4 regions of the Oceanobacillus sp. B139/18 genome follow, and region 1 is predicted to be linked to each of the others. Evidence: riboswitches for the same ligand, from Rfam matches in the RefSeq annotation. Region 1 holds a riboswitch; each other region holds the start of a gene.
What was found. Region 1 has a riboswitch for thiamine pyrophosphate ahead of ACZSMY_RS01280 (lipoate--protein ligase family protein). Riboswitches for the same ligand answer to the same signal wherever they lie in the genome.

Region 1 (3,162 bases):
TGGTATCCGCATTGGGGAGAAACAAGACTTTATAATATGGTGAGAGACCGTGAGGATTGGTGTATTTCCAGACAGCGTGCCTGGGGAGTTCCGATTCCAGTATTTTATGGGGAAGACGGAACAGCAATCATTACAGATGAAACGATTTCGCATGTATCCGAACTCTTCCGTGAGCATGGTTCCAATGTCTGGTTTGAAAGAGAAGCGAAGGATTTATTGCCGGATGGATTTACATCAGAGCATAGTCCAAATGGCAAGTTTACTAAAGAAGTCGATATTATGGATGTTTGGTTCGATTCAGGCTCCTCACATGAAGGTGTACTGATGAACCGGGAAGAACTTGATCGTCCGGCTGATGTATATTTAGAAGGAAGTGATCAGTATCGCGGCTGGTTTAACTCTTCATTATCTACTTCCGTCGCAGTAACGGGTAAAGCGCCATTTAAAAATATTATCAGTCATGGGTTCGCCCTGGATGGAAATGGCCGCAAGATGAGTAAGTCATTAGGAAATACGGTTGATCCGTCCAAAGTACAAAAACAATTAGGTGCTGATATTTTGCGTCTGTGGGTTTCCAGCGTGGATTATCAGGCAGATGTGCGTATCTCGGATGCTATTTTAAAACAGACTTCAGAAAGCTATCGTAAAATCCGGAATACCTTCCGTTTCTTACTGGCGAACCTTGCTGATTTTGATCCTAGCAAAGATCGCGTGAAGGATGAAGAATTGCAGGAAGTAGACCGTTATATGCTTTATCGTCTGCAGCAGATCTTAAATAATGCACGTGATAATTATGAGCACTTTGAATTTGCACCAGTAATCAGCCAAGTCCATAATTTCTGTGCTGTTGATTTAAGCTCCTTCTATTTAGATTTTGCGAAGGATATCCTGTATATTGAAGCTGCAGACCACCCGCGCCGCCGCAGTCTTCAAACAGGCTACTATGAAATTTTAACAACACTTGTGAAATTGCTTGCTCCAATTATTCCGCATACAACGGAAGAAGTTTGGGAATACATTCCTGGAGTGGAGGAAGAAACGGTTCACTTAACAGATATTCCTGAGCCGCGGGAGGTTGCAGGTGCAAAAGACATTGTCGGAAAATGGGATCACTTTATGGAAGTAAGAGATGATGTTCTGAAAGCACTCGAAGAAGCAAGAAGCGAAAAGGTTATCGGGAAATCATTGGAAGCTAAAATTACAATCGTGCCGCTTGATGAAGAAACGAAGCAGGTGCTTGAAAACATTTCGCATCTGCATCAATACTTTATTGTTTCAGAAGCAGTTATCGCAGATGAAAAAGGAACAGGCAAAGCATATGATTATGTTGAGGTTGCTGTTGAAAAACATCCTGGAGAAACGTGTGAACGCTGCTGGGTTGTTTCAGAAACAGTAGGCGAAGACAAAGATCATCCAACACTATGTGCTAGATGTGCCAGTGTTGTCAAAGAAAATTATGAGAATTAAAAAACAGGAGCCAGCTTTCTCAAAAGCTGGCTCCTGTTTTTACATATCTGCAAATTGTAAATGCTAATTATTGTATTTTTCTTTACAATTATAAAAATTACCAGTAGACTTAATTTGTAAACTGAATAAGTATTATGCACTGGGGGAGCTGTTAAGCTGAGAAAGACATTCTGTATTGACCCTTGGCACCCGAACTAGATAATCCTAGCGTGGGGAATGTGCAGTCGATAAGGAATTAGATAATTTATCCATTTATCAATAAATCTATCAAAGGCTGCATTCTATGGAATGGGCTCTTTTTTTATTGAATATATTCCCCATTTCGCTTATATCTTTTAAGCTTGATGATCAGGAAGGGCCGCTAAGAAGCTTGGCATAACAGGGAGCAGCTCCTGCAACAAGTAATTTGTTCATTGGAGGTGACGAAATTGAAGAAACAGTGGGCGTTTATCGATACAGGATTCCGTGGTGCTGCATGGAACATGGCTTTTGATGAGTGCTTGATCAATTGGCATCAAGAAGGTAAAATTCCGCCGACATTACGTTTCTATGGCTGGGAAAAGCCCAGTTTATCGATTGGCTACTTTCAAAAAGTCGATAAGAAAATTGATCTGGAAGCAGTGGAGCGCCATCAGTGTCAGTTCGTCCGTCGTTTGACCGGCGGCAGTGCTGTGCTTCATGACGATGAATTAACGTATAGTTTGGTTATTACAGAGAGTGATCCAGATATTCCTGTATCTGTACAAGAGGCCTACCATGTACTGGCAGAAGGAATATTTGAAGGATATCGCAATTTAGGGATTCCTGCAGAATATGCAACACTGGACAGAGAAAGTGCCAGAGGAAGGACAGCAATATGCTTCGAAAAACCTGCGTTCTATGAAATGGTTGTTGACGGTAAAAAGCTTTCTGGAAACGCACAGACAAGGAAAAAAGGTGTATTGATGCAGCATGGGTCTATTCCTATGAGCATGAATACAAACATGCTTTTTGATTTATTTGTATTCTCTTCCGAAAAAATAAGAGAACGAAGCCGGGCAGCATTTTCTAAAAAAGCGGTGACGATTAATCAATTAACGAATCGAGAGCATCGGTATGATATGCTGACGGATGCATTCAAAGAAGGGTTCAAGGAAGGTTTAGGTTTAGAATTTCATCCTCTGCAATTAACCAAGGCTGAGTGGGATGAAGTAGAGCAATTAGCACAATCAAAGTATGAAACGGAAGCGTGGAATATCAACTCAAACAAGGAGCGTGCTGGCATTGGCTAAACAATCAGAATATATTCGTAAACCAGAATGGCTGAAAACAAAAATCAACACCAATGAATCATACAAAAAATTAAAGAACTTAATGCGGGATAAACGGCTGAACACAGTTTGTGAGGAAGCAAAGTGTCCGAATATTTATGAATGCTGGAGCGAGCGAAAAACGGCAACTTTCATGATTTTAGGAGATACCTGTACACGCGGCTGCCGATTCTGTGCCGTAAAAACTGGTCTTCCAAGCGGAGTTGACCTGGGAGAACCAAAGCGGGTCGCTGACTCTGTTGAAATTATGGGATTAAAGCATGTCGTTATAACAGCAGTTGCGCGTGATGACCTGGAGGACGGGGGAGCTGCTGTTTTTGCCAACACAGTCCGTGCAGTTCGTCATCAGAATCCAGGCTGTACAATAGAAGTTCTCCCTTCGGAT
Region 2 (3,162 bases), on a different contig from region 1:
TGTGCCTCTGCAATCATATTACTGCTGTAGGCCAGCGTTACAGGCCCTGGAACCGTAGATTCTAGTTCCTCCCTGGAAATACCGAGACGCTCGGCATACTGACGATGAAGCTCCATTTCGAAATTCAGGGTTTCATCCAGCGATTTAGCAAAGCCGGACATGGTATCTAAATCTTTTGCAAGCACCGTTCCCATCGCAATTACTTTTGAGTACTCTATCAAATACTTGTAATCCTGACACATGTAGAATTTAAATGACTCCATATCGAGTGTTCCATTACCAATCCCCTGTACAAATGGATGCTGGTGGCTTTTCTCCCAAATCGAATCTGCTGTCTTGCGAATACGTTCTGTAAATTTCATGTATATGCGCTCCCTTTTCCATCATTTTTATAAATGCCTTATTTCTGTTTTTCTGTTTGACACCATTTCAAAATAAATTGCAGCAGGGACACTGTATAATCTACTAACTCGTCGATGTTTACCTGCTCATCCACGGCATGGGCGTGCTTCAATTCACCAGGTCCATAGCAGACCGTCGGAATCCCGTATGCTGCAAGCCAGCCGCCATCAGTTACTGTTTCAGACATTCGGACTTTCGCTTCCTCGCCAAAAGCTTTGCTATGACTCTCCTGTAACATCGCAAAAGCAGCATGTTCTTTATCTACGGAGAAAGACGGGAAAATTTCACCGCGGTCCACAATCATCGATTCGCCTCCCCATTCAAAGGCGGGTGGATTATCCCGCATCCAGACATCCGCTTCAGCCGTCTTGCGTAAATGGGACTCAATTTCTGCAGCAACCTGCTCAGAAGTCTCATCGGGATAATAATGAACGGTAATCCATAGGCGGCATTCATCAGCAATAAAAGCAGCATGTCTGCCTCCTTCAATCACTGCCGGGTTGATGGTATTGGTTCCTGGGGGAAAGCCTGGATAGGATTTGGTCACTGCCCAATGTCGCTCCAGCTCCTGCAACGCAATAAGGAGCTTATTCATCTTTTCAATGGCGCTGGCTCCTTTCATCCCGCCGCCTGCATGAATGAGCTGGCGACGTGTACCATCATGGTGCGTGATTGGACTTTTCACTGTGATCCAGCCGGTAATAACGCCTCCTTGCCCATGTATTTCACAATGACTTGTATCTGCAACGATGGCATAATCCGCTGTATACCCGCGTTCTCCACATTGCTTCGTCCCTGCTTCCCCAACCTCTTCCCCAATGACGGACTGCAGAATAACATCCCCGCCAAGGCGAATCTGGTGGTCATGCAATATGCGCATCGCAAATAAACACGCTGCCAGACCGCCTTTCATATCTGCTGCACCCCGCCCAAATAATGTACGTCCTTCCACTGCTGGCTGAAATGGCGCATGCTTCCAGTTTTCACCTTCCTCTATAGAAGCGACATCCACATGCCCATTAAGAATCAAGCTGTTGTATGTATCGGAAGCAGTTCCACGTAAACAGCCGACGACATTCGGGTCACCGGGATAAACCTCCCATTGTTCTGTTTCAAAATTCATTTCCTTCAAGTAGTTCGCAATGTAAGCTTGGATAGCCTCTGTATTTCTTGCAGGCGGGGCTGGTGTTTCAAAACGAATCAAATCACTGACAAGCGCTATTAATTCGTCTTCTCGATTTCGAATCTCCTGAATTACCCTATCCATTCAAAAACCTCCTTTTCAGCACGCAAAAAAAACCGCCTCCTGATTTAGAGAGCGGCAGAAAAGTTTGGTTCATTTGCCTAAAGGCATATCCGCCCACTTCCCTCCGCTAGTACGAACTAGATCAGGTTGGTAAGGGTCAAGACAATATGCCTCTCTCAGCTTAATAAGCACCCCTAGTGGATCCATTGCGTATGTATTTATCCCTTTTAGGTTACCATACGAATTTGTAAGCGTAAAGCAGAATTTAAGAAAGGATGATTCTATACCCGCTTGTCTACATACATATTGCTGTTTTTTTGCGCAATATCAATACAGATGAAATCCAGAATACGTTGTAACCTTCTTACAAAGGAGGTTACAGCTAGTGTACATAACTATCATAAAAAAAAATAAACGTGTCCGAAACTATCTGCTTGCTACTGCCAGTTCCAATTTGGGGAATGTGATGACTGGCATGGCTCTTTTATTTCTTGCTTATGATTTAACTGCTTCTAATGCGTATACCACAGGGATTGCTATCGCTCAAGTTGCTCCTTATCTGCTGTTCGGATTGATTGGAGGAGTTATTGCTGACTGGATTTCTAAAATGAAATGGTTAATTCGTATCGATTTATTTCGTTCTCCACTTCTCATCGGGTTAGTTTTGTTAGACTTCTCCAATCAGCTTGCTTACTGGCATCTAATTATTGTAAGCATCTTGATTCATTTATGCGGATGCTTATATAATCCGGCGCATCGGGCAATCATCCCGCTTATCACGAGTGAAAGGGAGAGGCCCGCAGTAAATAGTTTAACGGACACTGTTACAAGGGGAATGACTGTTTTAGGACCTGTTTTCAGCATTATCTTCATGAATACCATTGGTGTAATCCACTTTTTCACGCTGGATGCACTCAGCTATCTATTGAGCGCGCTTTTTCTATCATTCATTCCCTTAAAGGAAGAGCAGACAGATAAAAAGCATTTTAATATATTCACAGCCATCCGGGAATTTGCTATATGGCCCCGTTCTCATAAAACCATCCGTTCCTTATTTGAGATGACAGCTTTTATTGTTTTCTTTAACACCTGGGTTTGGCAGGTTGGGCTGTTATTACTGTTACAAGAAACGATGGCGAATGCAGAAGTATGGTACAGCGTTGTAACAGGATGGTTTGGAATTATTGTTATTATTGTGAATCTGATTATTCCCTATATCTTTAAACAATTTACGCTAAAAACCTACCTTCTCAGCTCCCTTATCTGGGGGACAGGCATTTTATTCTTAGGAGGTTTACCAGCTGTCCCCCTGCTTTTTTTGGGAATTATCTGGGTAGCAGTCGGATTGCCGCTGTCTGGATTATCCAGGGTCTATTTACTGCAAAAGTATATTCCGCCAGACATGCTGGGAAGAGGTTTCAGTTTCAATGCCGTCCTGCTTTATTTTTCTAATTTTATTTCTTTAGGTTTCTTCGGACTTGTATCTTATTGGGTCTCCATACACCTGATTTTTA
Region 3 (3,162 bases), on a different contig from region 1:
TGGAAAAAAGGTAATGATAATTGTAACGATAACTTTACTCCAGATGGAATAACCGAACCAAAGTACAAAAATGGGCGCCAATGCAATAATAGGAATAGTTTGTGATGCAATTAAAATAGGATAAATCGCTTGTTGTAATGTTTTAGATAGATTCATGCTTATTGCTAAAGCAACTCCCAGTACCAATGAAATCCCAAGACCAATGATAATAACAGCAAGCGTCATAGGAAGATGATGCAACAAGAGCTCTGTTTTTAATTCCCATAGCTTCTTCACGATTTCGGTTGGCGCTGGCAAAATAAATGATGTAGCGACAAACCCCGCTCCCGCTTCCCATATAAGCAAAAAGATTGTGATTAAAATAATAGAATAAAGATAATTTTTCATGCATTACACCCTCATCCGAAACTGATCTAGTAAATCATTTTTTAGCTCCGTCACTTCCTCTTTATCTAAATCGTATTGTCGTCTTGGACGTTCTAAAGGTACTTTAATTTCTTTTAATGTTGTAAATGGGGTATCCGTAATGACGAAAATGCGGTCAGACAAAAATAATGCTTCTGAAATATCATGTGTTATAAACAAAATAGTAGATTGCTGTTGTTCCCACTGTTCTAATAACCATTCCTGCATATATAACCTGGTCATTGCATCTAAGGCTGAAAAAGGTTCGTCCAACAACAACACATTAGATCCGGATAACGTGGCTCTTAAAAAGGAAACCCGTTGCCGCATCCCCCCAGATAATTCATGAGGGTATTTATTCTCGTATCCTTTTAACCCAAAGGCCTCCAGCAAGTTTTGAACAGTTCTTCTATCGAGATGATTTTCCTTTTGCAGTTCCAATGGAAGAGCTGCATTTTGTTGAACAGTCCGCCATGGCATCAATAAATCCTGTTGAGGCATATAACCAACTTTTCCAGAACGATTGGTTACTGGATCCTCGTTTAAATAGATAGTTCCGCTTTTCAGTTCCTCCAATCCGACAATTAGACGGAAAATTGTCGACTTGCCGGACCCACTTGCACCGATAATGCTTACAAATTCACCATCCGCAATAGAAAGATTCATATTTTTTAATATAGGAATTTTCCCTGCATCATTTTTGTAATAGAAATTTACGTTTTGAAACTGAAGAGCTATTTTTTTATTTTGTTCTCTCATCCTTCGTTCTCTACCTTCTTTCTAACAAAGAGTGTATTATTATGTCTTAAAAGCAATCATCAGCTAATCGAAAATGCATCCCTCCTTCCAAATAAAAAATACCCCAGACATGAAGCCCAGGGTACATACATTTCCTTATGATAGAAATTACTTTGCATGTTCCCTACGCTGGTCTCAACCAGATCAGGTTCTAAGGGTCTATATCTTACGGATAGTATCTCAACCAGCAACACTGGTCCCCCTACATTCTTATTAAATTGGTATCTCTTTTATTGAATTTATGACATAAGCATTAAAAAACCCATTCAACGAATACAGATGAATGGGAAATGAATACATAACTAGATTATTATCTACTTAAGTAAGTCATCACTTCCCTACGTTAGTCTTAACTAAATCAGGTTATAAGAGTCAAGTTTCCTTTCTCAGCGATAAAAATCGCTCCCCTAGTGATTATAGAAATATGAAATTTTTGATTCTATAAATGAACTTGTATGATTGAAAAATACGTTAAAATTCACAATGTTATTTTCATCAGCCACATCTATAGAGAACTGTAGGAAAAATAACTTAAAGTAGAATCTATTTAAACATATAAAATTATAATATGCAAATTATTCTAATTTATCTTTTAAAATCATGAGATTTGTTTGTATATAAAAAAAGATATATCCGCCTATTTTAATATGTTTTCAGGTGAAATTTGGTGAAATAATATAGGATATACAACGGTATAATAAAATAAAAAGAATAACTTTTACTGAGATACTCCTGTTATATGAGGATAGGAGCATCTATTATTTCTAAAGGTATTTTATAATAAATAAAACAGATTAAAAAGAACAGCTCAGCTTGGCTTACATAGCTGTCCTCTTGTAAACGGGACTCTTGTTACTGGAGAAGTGATATTATTTGGAAATCCTGAAGACAACCTTTTAGAACGAATAAATCCTATAGCTGCAATTAAATTCAATTATTGAGAAACCTAAAAAGTGACTTCCATGGATGCAAAGAAGTCACTTTTTATACGAATTGATTTCCCCTCAATTATTTCCTTTATATGTCCGATAGAAAATTACTGTAACTTTATCATTTATTACAGCAATCATTAACCAGCCAGCTTCTGCTTCCTCTCCTCCTCTTTTTCCTTTCTCCGTACTTCTCTAAATTTATTTGTTTCAGATACAATCACGCCGGATAATAAACAGAGCGCAATCAAGTTGGGCACTGCCATTAATCCATTGAATATATCCGCAAGATCCCATACTAACTGCACAGATTGAACCGCACCAAACAGGATAACCAGACAGAAAATGATTTTATAATAGATTGTATTTCGATCTCCAAAAATATAACCGAAGCATTTCTCCCCATAATAGGACCAGCCCAGAATAGTGGAATAAGCAAAGAAAATAAGGCCGAATACAACAATATAATTACCTAATCCAGGCAAGAAAAAGTCAAAAGCTTCTCCTGTAATGACAGGTGCTGCATCTGCTCCAAATTGCAAATGCAGCCCGCTCATCACCACAACAAGTCCGGTAATCGTACAAACCACGATCGTATCCAGAAATGTTCCTGTCATCGATACTAACGCCTGCCGCCCTGGATAATCCGTCTTCGCTGCCGCTGCCGCAATTGGCGCTGAACCAAGACCCGCTTCATTGGAGAACACCCCGCGGGCAATCCCGTATCGAATCGCTAAACCGATAGCTCCCCCGCCGACAGCTTCCGGATTAAATGCAGCCTCAAAAATAACTGCAAACGCCGCAGGAACTTCCGTAATATTTAAAATAACAATAATCAGTCCGCCAGCTATATAAAACAAAGCCAGAAATGGGACAAAGATAGCAGTTACTCTTCCAATGCCTCTCACTCCGCCAAGCAAAACTAATGCAGTGAGCGCCATCAAGATGATTCCCGTAACCCATGGGTTAATATTAAAAGTAGCTTGTAAGGAACCGGCAACAGTATTCGATTGCGTCATATTTCCAATTC
Region 4 (3,162 bases), on a different contig from region 1:
AGACATATCCATATTAACGTTGATTGATGATCAGGATTACCAAGAAGGGTTAGAGAAAATGAGATATGATGTGAAGCGTAATCCTAAAAAAACCATCGTCACTGATTTTGCAGAGATGTTTTGTATTTCGACAAAGGGGTAGTGTTTTAGAAAGAAAAAATCGTCTTTTTGGAAAGGGAAACAGAGGAGGAATTTAATGAGTGAAGAAGTAAAAGCACCCGGCTGGGATGCAATTGATAATGCAATGGAAGCAATTTATGGGAAGCAGGAACCGAAGCATTATGGAACAGTGATCTCTTATTCGCTGGGCGGACCGGATCCATTAGATGGAATCAGCGCTTATCAATCAGAAACGCCAGGCTTGCACTGGCATATAGTTACATATGGATTTTCAGAGATTTACGAAAAAGAAACCGATAATCCAGAAGTAAGCGGTTTTGGGTTTGAATTAACGTTCAGATTGAAAAAAGAAGAAGGGGAAGAGGAACCGCCAGCCTGGGCGCTTAATCTGCTTCAGAATTTGGGAAGATATGTTTTTAACAGCGGTAATGTTTTTAAAAATGGAGACTATATGGATGCAAATGGTCCTATCTGTTTGGAATCAGATACGGCATTAACTGCATTGGCATTTATTACGGATTCTGAGCTTGGTACAATAGAAACAGAAAATGGTCAAGTGCAATTTCTGCAGATGGTTGGTATCACAAATGATGAGCTCGAAGCAATGCAGACGTGGAATACACGAGGTGTTCTCTCTGCCAGTTCCCCATATATGCCCGCGTTTATTACCGATTTAAAAAGAGATTCTTTACTAAATCATGCAGATGTCTCCCCAAAAGTTGATGAAGGAAGAGAACGGGAAGGATCCAATACAGGATTTCTATTTAACGATAATTTATCGTGGACTCCAGAAAAAAAGGGCTTATTCAGAAAAAAACCAGCAATGCTGACTCTGGGGGCAAAACAAACCGAAACCATAAGTAAAGTGCTGCGAGGGCGTCTCTTGAAAGGAAAGGCTCTGACATTGGCAGGTCCTGATATTGTCATTGCTATAGAGCCCGGGGAAAAGTCAGAATATGCAATGGAGAAGGATAAGGTGCGTCTAATTTTAGATGAGCAGAGTACAATCGAGTTGAGTGAGAAGCTGATTCCTAAAGAAGGTGTGGCGGAACTATTCTCGTTTGAACAGCTGGCTGTAAAAATTGTTAAAACATACATCAAAGATAATGAAGGAAATGTTGTTCAGGTAATTGGGTAAGAGAACTCATTTGAAAGTAAAATAACATTTCCTTGATAAATCGCTAAACACTTTTGAAAGAATATCTTTGAAAATAAAAAATTATATGTTATTCTTTATTTGTAATCTGAAAATTAAATAAGCAACACTAGGGGAGCCTTTGGCTGAGACGAATACTCGGACCCTTTGAACCTGATCTGGTTAACACTAGCGTAGGGAAGTGGCAGGAACATGACGATATATCATTCGAACAATGAATTTGTATATAATCAAGACCACTTATCCTTCAGCTGGATAAGTGGTCTTTTTCGTTCTTCTGCCAATCCTGAAGCAAGAAAATGGAAGAAAGGGGAGAAGAAGATGGACAGGCATCTGCACTTGATCAGTGATGGCAGTTTTTCCGAGCAGCATTTGCAAATAGTGAAGCGGATTCAGGCTGAGATTGATTATTTGCATATCAGAGAGAAGAACAAGACAGCGAAGGACATTCTGGAAATCATCGGTGCATTAGAAAATATCGGATTGCCATTAGAGAAAATAATAGTGAATGACAGAGTAGATATTGCTGTGATAAAGCAGTGCGCAGGTATTCAGCTGGCGTTTCACAGTCCTTCCATTCCACTTGTAAAAGAAAGCTTCCCTGAATTGAAGGCAGGAAAGTCTGTTCATTCTTTAGCTGAGGCAGAGCAGGCGCAGCAGGAGGGAGCTGATTATGTGCTGTATGGCCATATTTATTCCAGCAAGTCCAAAGCCAATCAGCAGCCCAGAGGATTAACGGAACTACAGGAAATGACTAACGCGCTGTCTGTGCCGGTATATGCTATTGGCGGGATTACTCCTGAGCGGGCGAAAGAAGTAACTGCCGCAGGAGCAGCCGGCATCGCGGTCATGTCTGGTATTTGGCAGGCAGAGGATCCGGTCCAAACTGTCAGAGCTTACCGGCAAGCGTTGAATATATGAAAAGGAGGGAGAAGATGAATAAACAGTTTGATCAAATTATTGTAGGCGGCGGAGTTATTGGCTGCTCTATTGCTTATCAGCTGGCCAAAAGAGGCAATCGGGTGCTGGTCATTGAAAGGAATCAAATCGGCTGCGAGGCTTCCAGTGCCGCAGCAGGTATGTTAGGCGCTCAAGGAGAGTTTACAGAAGACAGTCCGCTTTTTCGGTTTGCACAGGAGAGCAGAGCGCTATTCAAAAATTTATCCGAGGAACTGAAGGAAGCGTCAGGAGTAGATATTCAATATATTCATAAAGGAATCATGAAGCTTGCTTTTCATCAGCAGCAATACAGCAAGCTGCAAAGCGTCGCGTCTTTCCAGCGGGAAGCGGGGAACCCTGCGTATTTACTGTCAGTAGAAGAAGCGAAAAAAATGGAGCCAAGCCTGACGGAGAATCTTCGTGCTGTCCTGTATTTGCCGGATGATGGTCAGGTTTCCGCCCGTCATCTGACCAAAGCCTTCTCTCTGGCTGCATCTCATTATGGTGCGGTGTTGCATGAGCAGGAAAGCGTTAATGAGCTGTTGATAGAAAATGAAACGGTTTATGGTGTCCGGACAACAGAGGCAATCTATGAAGCGGTCCAGGTTATTGTTGCAACAGGAGCTTTCGGAGATGAATTGCTGCCTGCAGATTATGCTGCGATTCCGGTGAAGGGCGAATGTCTGCTGTTAGAACTGGACCAGAAGCTATTTCAATCAACACTTTGGATGGATGGCTGTTACCTTGTTCCGAAGCAGGGAAAAAAGGTGATTGTTGGAGCCTCCTCCATACCAGGAAAAATGGATAAGCATGTCCATGCCGCAAGCGTCCAGAGACTGCTGTCACGAGCGCAGAAAATGGTTCCGGAGCTGGCAGAGGCGAGGATAAGAAAAATGTGGGCAGGCATCAGACCATCTACAGCTGACGAACTGCCATACTTGGGCGAG

Region 2: linked by a shared signal. The riboswitch ahead of ACZSMY_RS15935 (acetylornithine deacetylase) and the one ahead of ACZSMY_RS01280 (lipoate--protein ligase family protein) in region 1 are both predicted to bind thiamine pyrophosphate.
Region 3: linked by a shared signal. The riboswitch ahead of ACZSMY_RS14420 (ABC transporter ATP-binding protein) and the one ahead of ACZSMY_RS01280 (lipoate--protein ligase family protein) in region 1 are both predicted to bind thiamine pyrophosphate.
Region 4: linked by a shared signal. The riboswitch ahead of ACZSMY_RS12870 (thiamine phosphate synthase) and the one ahead of ACZSMY_RS01280 (lipoate--protein ligase family protein) in region 1 are both predicted to bind thiamine pyrophosphate.

What each region holds. Positions count from the first base shown of each region.
Region 1 covers NZ_JBVFXI010000001.1:270,522-273,683, forward strand. Annotated here, with positions in the region: gene ileS (isoleucine--tRNA ligase) at 1-1,467, shown strand, start outside; TPP riboswitch at 1,599-1,701, shown strand; gene ACZSMY_RS01280 (lipoate--protein ligase family protein) at 1,896-2,738, shown strand; gene lipA (lipoyl synthase) at 2,731-3,162, shown strand, end outside.
Region 2 covers NZ_JBVFXI010000005.1:213,422-216,583, forward strand. Annotated here, with positions in the region: gene tenA (thiaminase II) at 1-362, opposite strand, end outside; gene ACZSMY_RS15935 (acetylornithine deacetylase) at 401-1,669, opposite strand; TPP riboswitch at 1,751-1,854, opposite strand; gene ACZSMY_RS15940 (MFS transporter) at 2,034-3,162, shown strand, end outside.
Region 3 covers NZ_JBVFXI010000004.1:366,221-369,382, reverse strand. Annotated here, with positions in the region: gene ACZSMY_RS14425 (ABC transporter permease) at 1-387, opposite strand, end outside; gene ACZSMY_RS14420 (ABC transporter ATP-binding protein) at 391-1,164, opposite strand; TPP riboswitch at 1,308-1,417, opposite strand; TPP riboswitch at 1,522-1,622, opposite strand; gene ACZSMY_RS14415 (alanine/glycine:cation symporter family protein) at 2,273-3,162, opposite strand, start outside.
Region 4 covers NZ_JBVFXI010000004.1:31,855-35,016, forward strand. Annotated here, with positions in the region: gene ACZSMY_RS12860 (class I SAM-dependent methyltransferase) at 1-142, shown strand, start outside; gene ACZSMY_RS12865 (suppressor of fused domain protein) at 197-1,258, shown strand; TPP riboswitch at 1,378-1,473, shown strand; gene ACZSMY_RS12870 (thiamine phosphate synthase) at 1,469-2,197, shown strand; gene thiO (glycine oxidase ThiO) at 2,212-3,162, shown strand, end outside.